2 regions of the Rhizobium sp. BK619 genome follow, and region 1 is predicted to be linked to the other one. Evidence: predicted binding sites of a transcription regulator. Region 1 holds the regulator's gene; the other holds the start of a gene.
What was found. Region 1 encodes PhoB, which activates phosphate uptake and scavenging genes when phosphate is short. Its sites were predicted from a motif close to TGTCATNNANCTGTCAT; they were not measured.
Positions count from the first base shown of each region.

Region 2: FHX14_RS11290 (UDP-2,3-diacylglucosamine diphosphatase) is a predicted target of PhoB. The motif match lies at 2,620-2,636, and genes of this name have one in related genera.

Region 1 covers NZ_JACIBH010000023.1:3,624-7,833, reverse strand. Annotated here, with positions in the region: gene pstB (phosphate ABC transporter ATP-binding protein PstB) at 1-640, shown strand, start outside; gene phoU (phosphate signaling complex protein PhoU) at 685-1,398, shown strand; gene phoB (phosphate regulon transcriptional regulator PhoB) at 1,533-2,216, shown strand; gene FHX14_RS31645 (GcrA family cell cycle regulator) at 2,494-3,027, opposite strand; gene FHX14_RS31640 (aspartate aminotransferase family protein) at 3,453-4,210, shown strand, end outside.
Region 2 covers NZ_JACIBH010000005.1:202,029-206,238, forward strand. Annotated here, with positions in the region: gene dgcA (N-acetyl-D-Glu racemase DgcA) at 1-364, shown strand, start outside; gene FHX14_RS11285 (MFS transporter) at 316-1,533, opposite strand; gene FHX14_RS11290 (UDP-2,3-diacylglucosamine diphosphatase) at 1,746-2,588, opposite strand; gene FHX14_RS11295 (phosphoglycerate mutase family protein) at 2,777-3,526, shown strand; gene FHX14_RS11300 (hypothetical protein) at 3,551-4,141, opposite strand.

The DNA of each region.
Region 1 (4,210 bases):
CTGCGGCAAGTCGACCTTCCTGCGGAGCCTGAACCGCATGAACGACACGATCGACGGCTGCCGGGTCACCGGCAAGATCACCCTCGACACCGACGATATCTATGATCCGGATATCGACGTCGTCGAACTTCGCGCCCGCGTCGGCATGGTCTTCCAGAAGCCGAACCCGTTCCCGAAGACGATCTACGAAAACGTCTCCTACGGCCCGCGCATCCATGGCCTGGCCAAGTCGAAGGCCGATCTCGACCAGATCGTCGAGACCAGCCTGCAGCGCGCCGGCCTCTGGAACGAGGTCAAGGACCGCGTGCATGAATCCGGCACCGGCCTGTCGGGCGGCCAGCAGCAGCGCCTCTGCATTGCCCGTGCCGTCGCCGTCAGCCCCGAAGTCATTCTGATGGACGAGCCCTGCTCGGCGCTCGACCCGATCGCCACCGCCAAGGTCGAGGAACTGATCCACGAGCTGCGCGAGAACTATACGATCGTCATCGTCACCCACTCCATGCAGCAGGCCGCGCGCGTCTCGCAGCGCACCGCCATGTTCCACCTCGGCAATCTCGTCGAGGAGAACGACACCGACAAGATGTTCACCAATCCCGACGATCCGCGCACCCAGGACTACATCATGGGTCGCTTCGGCTGATTTTGGCGACACCGAGCCTTCCCGTTATTCGAGGATAAAGCCCCATGGCATCGACACATATTTATTCTGCCTATGATGATGATCTGAAGTTCCTGTCCAGGCGGATTTCCGAAATGGGCGGCCTGGCCGAGCAGATGGTCGCCGAATCCGTCCGGGCGCTGGTCAACGGGGATACTGCGCTCGCCCAGAAGGTTATTTCCGACGACGTGATCCTCGATCACGCCGAGCGCGAAATCGGCGACAAGGCGATCGTCACCATCGCCCGCCGCCAGCCGATGGCCGCGGACCTGCGCGAAATCATGGGTTCGATCCGCATCGCCGCCGATCTCGAACGCGTCGGCGACCTTGGCAAGAACACCGCCAAGCGCGTCATCGCCGTGCAGAGCACCGGGGTTCCCCGCAAGCTCGCCCGCGGCCTCGAGCATCTGTCCGAGCTGGCGCTCGTCCAGCTCAAGGAAGTGCTTGACGTCTACACGACACGCGCCGCCGACAAGGCGAGTGCGATCCGCGAGCGCGACAACGAGATCGACGCGATGTACACCTCGCTGTTCCGCGAGCTCTTGACCTACATGATGGAAGATCCGCGCAACATCACCAGCTGCACGCATCTGCTCTTCTGCGCCAAGAACATCGAGCGCATCGGCGACCACGCCACCAACATCGCCGAGACGATCTATTACATGGCAACCGGCGCGCAGCCGGAAGGCGACCGTCCGAAGGATGACAGCGCCAACACCGTCGGCGCGGTCACGGAATAACCGCGCACCAGCCTATTGCGTGCGCGCCCATGTGGGGCGCGCAAAGAGGTCGCAGCCATTTTTCTGATTTTGCGCAGGATGCATTGCTTAAATCACCCCCGGTTTAAGGATCATGCGCGAGGAGACCAACACGCATGATCCCGAGAGTTGCAGTTGTTGAAGACGAAGAAGCCCTGAGCGTGCTTCTTCGCTACAATCTCGAAGCTGAGGGCTTCGAGGTCGATACCATCCTTCGTGGCGACGAGGCCGAAATCAGGCTTCAGGAGCGCACGCCTGACCTTCTCATCCTCGACTGGATGCTGCCCGGCGTCTCCGGCATCGAGCTTTGCCGGCGCCTGCGCATGCGGCCGGAAACCGAGCGCCTGCCGATCATCATGCTGACGGCGCGCGGCGAAGAGAGCGAGCGCGTCCGCGGGCTTTCGACAGGGGCCGACGATTACGTCGTCAAGCCTTTCTCGACCCCGGAACTCGTCGCCCGCGTCAAGGCGATGCTGCGCCGCGCCCGCCCCGAGGTGCTGTCGACCGTGCTGAAATGCGGCGATATCGAACTCGACCGCGAAACCCATCGCGTCCACCGCAAGAGCCGCGAAGTCCGCCTCGGCCCGACCGAATTCCGCCTGCTGGAATTCCTGATGTCGTCGCCCGGCCGGGTCTTCTCCCGCTCGCAGCTGCTCGACGGCGTCTGGGGCCACGACATCTATGTCGACGAACGCACCGTCGACGTCCATGTCGGCCGCCTGCGCAAGGCGCTGAACTTCTCCAACATGCAGGACGTCATCCGCACCGTCCGCGGCGCCGGTTATTCGATGGAAGCCTGAGGGGATTCTGACAAAGTCGAGCAAGCTCCGCCCCTCACCCTAACCGACCGGGGTCGAGCCACACGTCTCGACCCGTCCTTCGGACCCCCGTAAACGGGGCGAGGGGACGTGCCCTACGAGACGTTGGAGAGGACCGGGAGGTTGCGGCATATCCCCTTCGCCCCGCAAGCGGGGAGAAGGTGCCGGCAGGCGGATGAGGGGCAGCCACACCCAACACACTCACACAAAAAAACGGGCCTTTCAGCCCGTTTTCGCATGTCGACAATGTCTTACCCGCTCAGCTCGCCCGGGCCGCCGCCCGGCGTCGTTCGTTGACCGGCTGGTAGGCGAGTTTCTGATGGTAGCCGCAATAGGGCGAATTGTCGGGGGACTCGCAGCCGCAGAAATGGAAGTCGTCCTTCAGCGGATCGCCGACCGGCCACTTGCAGGTGCGTTCGGTCAGTTCCGTCAGGCCGAGGCGGCGCGAGATCGGCACGACCACGTTGCCCTTCGGCACGTATTCCATTTCCTCGACCGTTTCGATCTCGATCTCTTCCTTCAGCATCGTCGCGCCCTGCTGGCGGGTGACGGTGCGGGTGGTGATCCGCGAGGCGTAGTTCGGTGCGCGCGGCGCCGATGTCGTGCGTTTCGGCGTGCGCGCCGTGGCGGCCGTGCCGCCGGCCTTGGCGCGGCCGGGAAGGCTCAGCCGGTGAACCTTGCCGATCACAGCGTTTCTGCTGACACCGCCAAGTTGCGCCGCGATCTGGCTGGCGCTCAGTCCTTCGGCCCAGAGCTTCTTGAGTTTCTCGACCCGCTCGTCTGTCCAGTTCATGCCCTGTCTCCACCTTTTGCGTTGGTGATGGCAGAATCCCTCACCGTTGTCCCGGAAGCCTCCGAAACAAGAAACGCTTGATCAATTTTGGTGACTAGTTCCGCCGCATGCAGTCTAGTAATTGAACTTTAACCTAGTGTGAGCCTGACTCCGTGACAAGAGTCGCATGAATCCGGATGAATCGAATTCGGAGTTTTCCCCAACTTGCTGCCGCTGCGTGGCATTTCTGCAATATTGCCTGTTGAAGGTCGAAAACACCGCTGTACAAGCTTGCTGCATGCGCTAAGGGCGCAGTTTTGTTGACATTGCAGCGCGAAAAGGAAATAGTACCGCTGGCCGCCGCAAGGCGGCATTTTTGATTTTTCGGGCCTGGTTTTCTTAGCCGGAGTCCTGTGTTTGACAACGTTGATCGGGAGACCCGCGCCATGGCTGAAGCCGCGCCGCTTTATGACACCTATTCTCGTGCCCCGCTGCGGTTCGAGCGAGGCGAGGGCGTATGGCTGATCACCGAAGGCGGCGAGCGATATCTCGATTTCGGCGCCGGCGTCGCCGTCACCTCGGTCGGCCATAGCAACCCGCATGTGGTCGCCGCGCTGAAGGAACAGGCCGACAAGGTCTGGCACCTCTCCAACATCTATGAGATCCCCGGCCAGGAGCGCCTGGCCAAGCGGCTGACGGAAGCGACCTTCGCCGACAAGGTGTTCTTCACCAATTCGGGCGCCGAGGCGCTCGAATGCGCGATCAAGACGGCGCGCCGCTACCAGTTTTCCAAGGGCCATCCCGAGCGCTTCCATATCATCACCTTCGAAGGCGCCTTCCACGGCCGGACGCTGGCGACCATCGCCGCCGGCGGCCAGGAGAAATATCTCGAAGGTTTCGGCCCCAAGGCGCCGGGCTTCGATCAGGTGGCCTTCGGTGATATCGACGCCGTCCGTGCCGCCATCACCGACGCGACGGCCGCAATCCTCATCGAGCCGGTGCAGGGCGAGGGCGGCGTGCGCCCGGCCACGCCTGAGTTCATGAAGGCGCTGCGCCAGATCTGCGACGAAAACGGCCTGCTGCTGATCCTCGACGAGGTTCAGACCGGCGTCGGCCGCACCGGCAAGCTTTTTGCCCATGAATGGTCGGGCATCACCCCCGATATCATGGCTGTCGCCAAGGGCATCGGCGGCGGTTTCCCGCT
Region 2 (4,210 bases), on a different contig from region 1:
CCGCGACGCACTGCTTGCCGAAATCCGCCGCCCGCTCCTCGTCTGCGCCGACGAAAGTGTCCACCATACCGGCGATCTTGCAAGCCTTGCCGACCGCTATGACGCGATCAACATCAAGCTCGACAAGACAGGCGGGCTGACGGAAGCCCTGGCGATGAAGGCGGAAGCCGAGCGGCTTGGTTTCAGCATCATGATCGGCTGCATGGTCGGCACCTCGCTTGCCATGGCGCCGGCGGTGCTGCTCGCCCAGAATGCCGATTTCGTCGATCTCGACGGCCCGCTGCTGCTTGCCCGCGACCGCGAACCCGGCCTGCGCTACGCCGCCTCCCTGGTCTTTCCGCCCGAAAGCACGCTCTGGGGCTGAAGGTAGTAGGCCAAGATGACGAGGCCGAGGCCGGAGAATGCGACCAGCGCCATGACGTAATAGCTGACGACGCCGAGCCAGGCATAGAGATAACCCGATACCAGGGTCATCAGCGCCATCGCCATGCCGACATAGAAGAAGTAGGCGCCTTGCGCCGAGGATTCCTGGGTCTCCTGCACCGTCGCCATGATCCGCCGCTGCACGCCGGTATGGACGAAGGCATAGGTGAAGCCGTGGAAACATTGCAGCAGGAAAAACCCGGCAAAACCCGCATTCATGGGAAACAGGATCCAGCGGCAGACGCTGACGGCGCAGCCGAAGCGGATCAGCGTCCAGGCGTCGAAGCGCCGGTTGAGACGCTTCGACAGGAAGAACACCGTCACTTCGGAAGCAACGCCGGCGCTCCAGAGCAGGCCGACCTCCGTGCCGGAAAAGCCGAGATGATGCCAGTAGATCGACGAAAACGCGTTGAGCACCGCATGGCTCGACTGCTGGATGGCGACACCGATCAACAGCAGCAGCAAATGCGGCTCGCGCAGTCCGCTGCCGGTGGCGGCCGGAATGTTGATCGGCTGACCGCGCCGCCGCGTCGGCCCGATGCGCGGAGAGAAGATCGCCATGACAACGGTCATGGCAAAGCCGAACACCATGACGTCGAGCACCAATCCACCGCCCCAACGGCTGATCAGCTGGCCACCGACCAGTGTCGAGACGATGAAGGCAATCGAGCCCCAGACGCGCATCGACCCGTAATCGAGCCCCCAGCGGCGCACGCCCGAAATGACGATCGATTCGACGACGGGCACATAGGGCGCGAAGGTGGCGCCCTGCAGCGCATAGACGATCGTCACCGGCCAGAAGCTCGTGGTCCAGAAAAGCGCGATCGCCGTCAGCAGCGACAGGCTGCCTGACCAGAGCAGCACGTCGGCGCGCTCCTTCAGACGGTCGGCGATCATCGCAACGACGGGCGCCACCAGCACGCGCACCACCATCGGTATGGCAAGGATGATGCCGATCTCGTGGTCGCTGAAGCTGTGGGTCGCGAGCCAGACCGGAAAGAACGGCAGAACGATGCCGTTGACGAGCAGCGGTGCGCAATAGGAAAGCGCGCTGAGCAGCCGGAAGCGCGGCGGCGCTCCCTCACCCGGGGAATGTTGAGCGGGAATCATTGGTGGACCTGAAGGAAACTGGTCGTTGTCCTAACACACCACCCAGGAGGCGACTATTGCGAGAAATAGCCACACTGAAACGTTTTAGAAAATAAATAGGGCCTGTCGCCTGACGGTAACGGCTAAATCACTGGGAGCGCGAACGCAGATGCGCCGGCGCCAAAATCAAGCCGCCCTAAATCAGGCGGCTGTAAAATTATGCGGCCCTAAAATCATGCCGCTTGCGGGGCCAGTTCGCCTTCGTCGTGCATTTCAATGGCGGCAAGCGCCGGCACGCTGCTGGCGAGCGCCCGCCAGGTGATCAGTTCGAAAGTGCCATCCTCATGCTCGGCGACCGCCGTGCAGCTTTCCACCCAATCGCCCGTATTGATGTAGCGGATGCCGTCCATGTCCTGGATGATGGCATGATGGATGTGTCCGCAGATGACGCCGTCGGCGCCGTTTTTGCGGGCTTCCTCCGCCACGACGCGCTCGAACTCGCCGATGAAGTTGACGGCATGTTTGACCTGCAGCTTTGCCCAAGCCGAAAACGACCAGTAGGGCATGCCGAGGCGGCGGCGCACGGCCGCGAGCAGCAGGTTGATGCGGATCGCCGTATCGTAGGCCCAGTCGCCGAGGTAGGCGAGCAGACGGGCGTTACGGACGACGACGTCGAATTCATCGCCGTGCAGGATCAGATATTTCTTGCCGTCGGCGCCGTCATGCATCATGCGCTCGACAACCTCGATGCCGCCGAAATGCATGCCCGGGAAGTCGCGCAGAAATTCGTCGTGATTGCCGGGGATATAGACGACGCGCGTGCCCTTGCGCGCCTTGCGCAACAGCTTCTGGACGACGTCGTTGCAGACCTGCGGCCAGTACCAGCTGCGCTTCAGGCGCCAGCCGTCGACGATGTCGCCAACAAGCACGATCGTATCGGCCTCGTGGTGGCGCAGGAAATCCAGGAGGAAATCAGCCTTCGCGGCCTTCGAGCCGAGATGGACATCGGAAATGAAGAGCGTGCGGAAATGTCTGGGTTCCATCATGTCTATCACGAGCTGTCGCTCATGCCCCATCTTTCATCTAGCCTTCCAAAACCAGACTCGTGTTTCAGGAAGATGACAAGCTGGGGAAAAGCCCCGCAAACTCGGTCCCACACAGGCAAGTTGCGTTCCGTCGGCTGCGTCCTCCCGGCAATATTGCCCTCTCCATAAAGCGCGTTCATGATGACGGCGATTCCATATCCGACAATGCGGGATGGCTGATGCGTCTCTTTCTCGTTCGCCACGGCGAATCTCTCGGCAACCTCAACGAACAGGCCTATCGCCAATTCGGCGATCACAACGTGCCGCTGACGCAATGGGGCCATCGCCAGGCGGTGGAAGCCGGCAGCGCCATCGCCTCCTATTTGAAGGCATTGCCGGGCGCGGATTTCGGCAAGCTGCAGATCTGGTACTCGCCATTCCTCAGGACGCGGCAGAGCAAGGATGCCTTGCTGACCGCCTTGCCGGAAAGCTTCGTCGGCGAGATCCGGGAGGATTACCTGCTGCGCGAGCAGGATTTCGGTCTTTTCACCGAAATCTATGACCACGCCGAACAGAAGCAAAAATTTCCCGAAGAGTTCGAAAAATGGGCGAGACTGCGCAGCAACAGCGGCAAGTTCTACGCGCGGCCGCCGGACGGCGAGAGCCGGGCGGATGTAGCCCAGCGCGTGCGCCTCTTCCTCCAGACCGTCATGCGCGACGCCGAAAACAGCAGCCACAACGTGGTGATCGTCGGCCATGGCGTCACCAACCGGGCCGTCGAAATGAATTTTCTGCACCGCCCCGTCGAGTGGTTCGAGCGTTCCGACAACCCGGGAAATGCCGATATCACCCTGATCGAGGGGACTCGCCTGCAAGGATACGCGTCGATCCTGCTGCACCAGGCCGCCGACCGGCAGCCGGGACAGGAAAATGAACTGCGCGAGGCCTATGGCGCCGACGTGAGGATCACGCCGAAGCCTGGCAGATAGGTCTTCCCTTCTCCCGGCAAATTCTTAACGCCCTCCCCAATTTCGGCCCCGGATCTCCTGGAGTCCGCGTTGCAGCACATAGGGGAATTCGTCCCGCGTGACGCCCCAGCCAACGGCGTCCTGTAGCTTGGAAAGAATGAGTTCCACTTTGGCGTAAGCATAGTTGCAGGCGGCGGTGTTTGGCCGCTGGAAATACTCCATGTCTGAGAGGCAATCAATCATATCGTAGTCGGGTCCAAATCGCTTCAACGAGCTTGAAACGTCGTCGACCATCGCATCGATATGCGGTTTTGCGGGGCGTTCGAACCGAAGAGGAGATTTGTCGCCTATGACGTCTTCGACAATTGAACGAACGGCAGCGCTATCTGAGATTTCGATCTTGGGAAGATGGGCTTGGCCCTGTGCGAGGATAATCACCATGGCGCTGGTGCGGCAAGCGGGATGATCGATATTGTCCAAAAGCTTGATAGCCGTTGCGCATCTAAAGAAGGCCTCCCGCTCTGGCGAAAGCTTTTTAACCGCATCGCTCACCCCCCGATTTTCGTCTGCCGCCACGGCATTTGTGACGACAAGAACTATTGAGAGAAAGGCGATGAAAACGGATCGCTGATTCATGCGGAATATTCACCAACCTATCCAAACCCCAATCCCCTTTTATCGCAAATCAACCATCGGAACGCTACT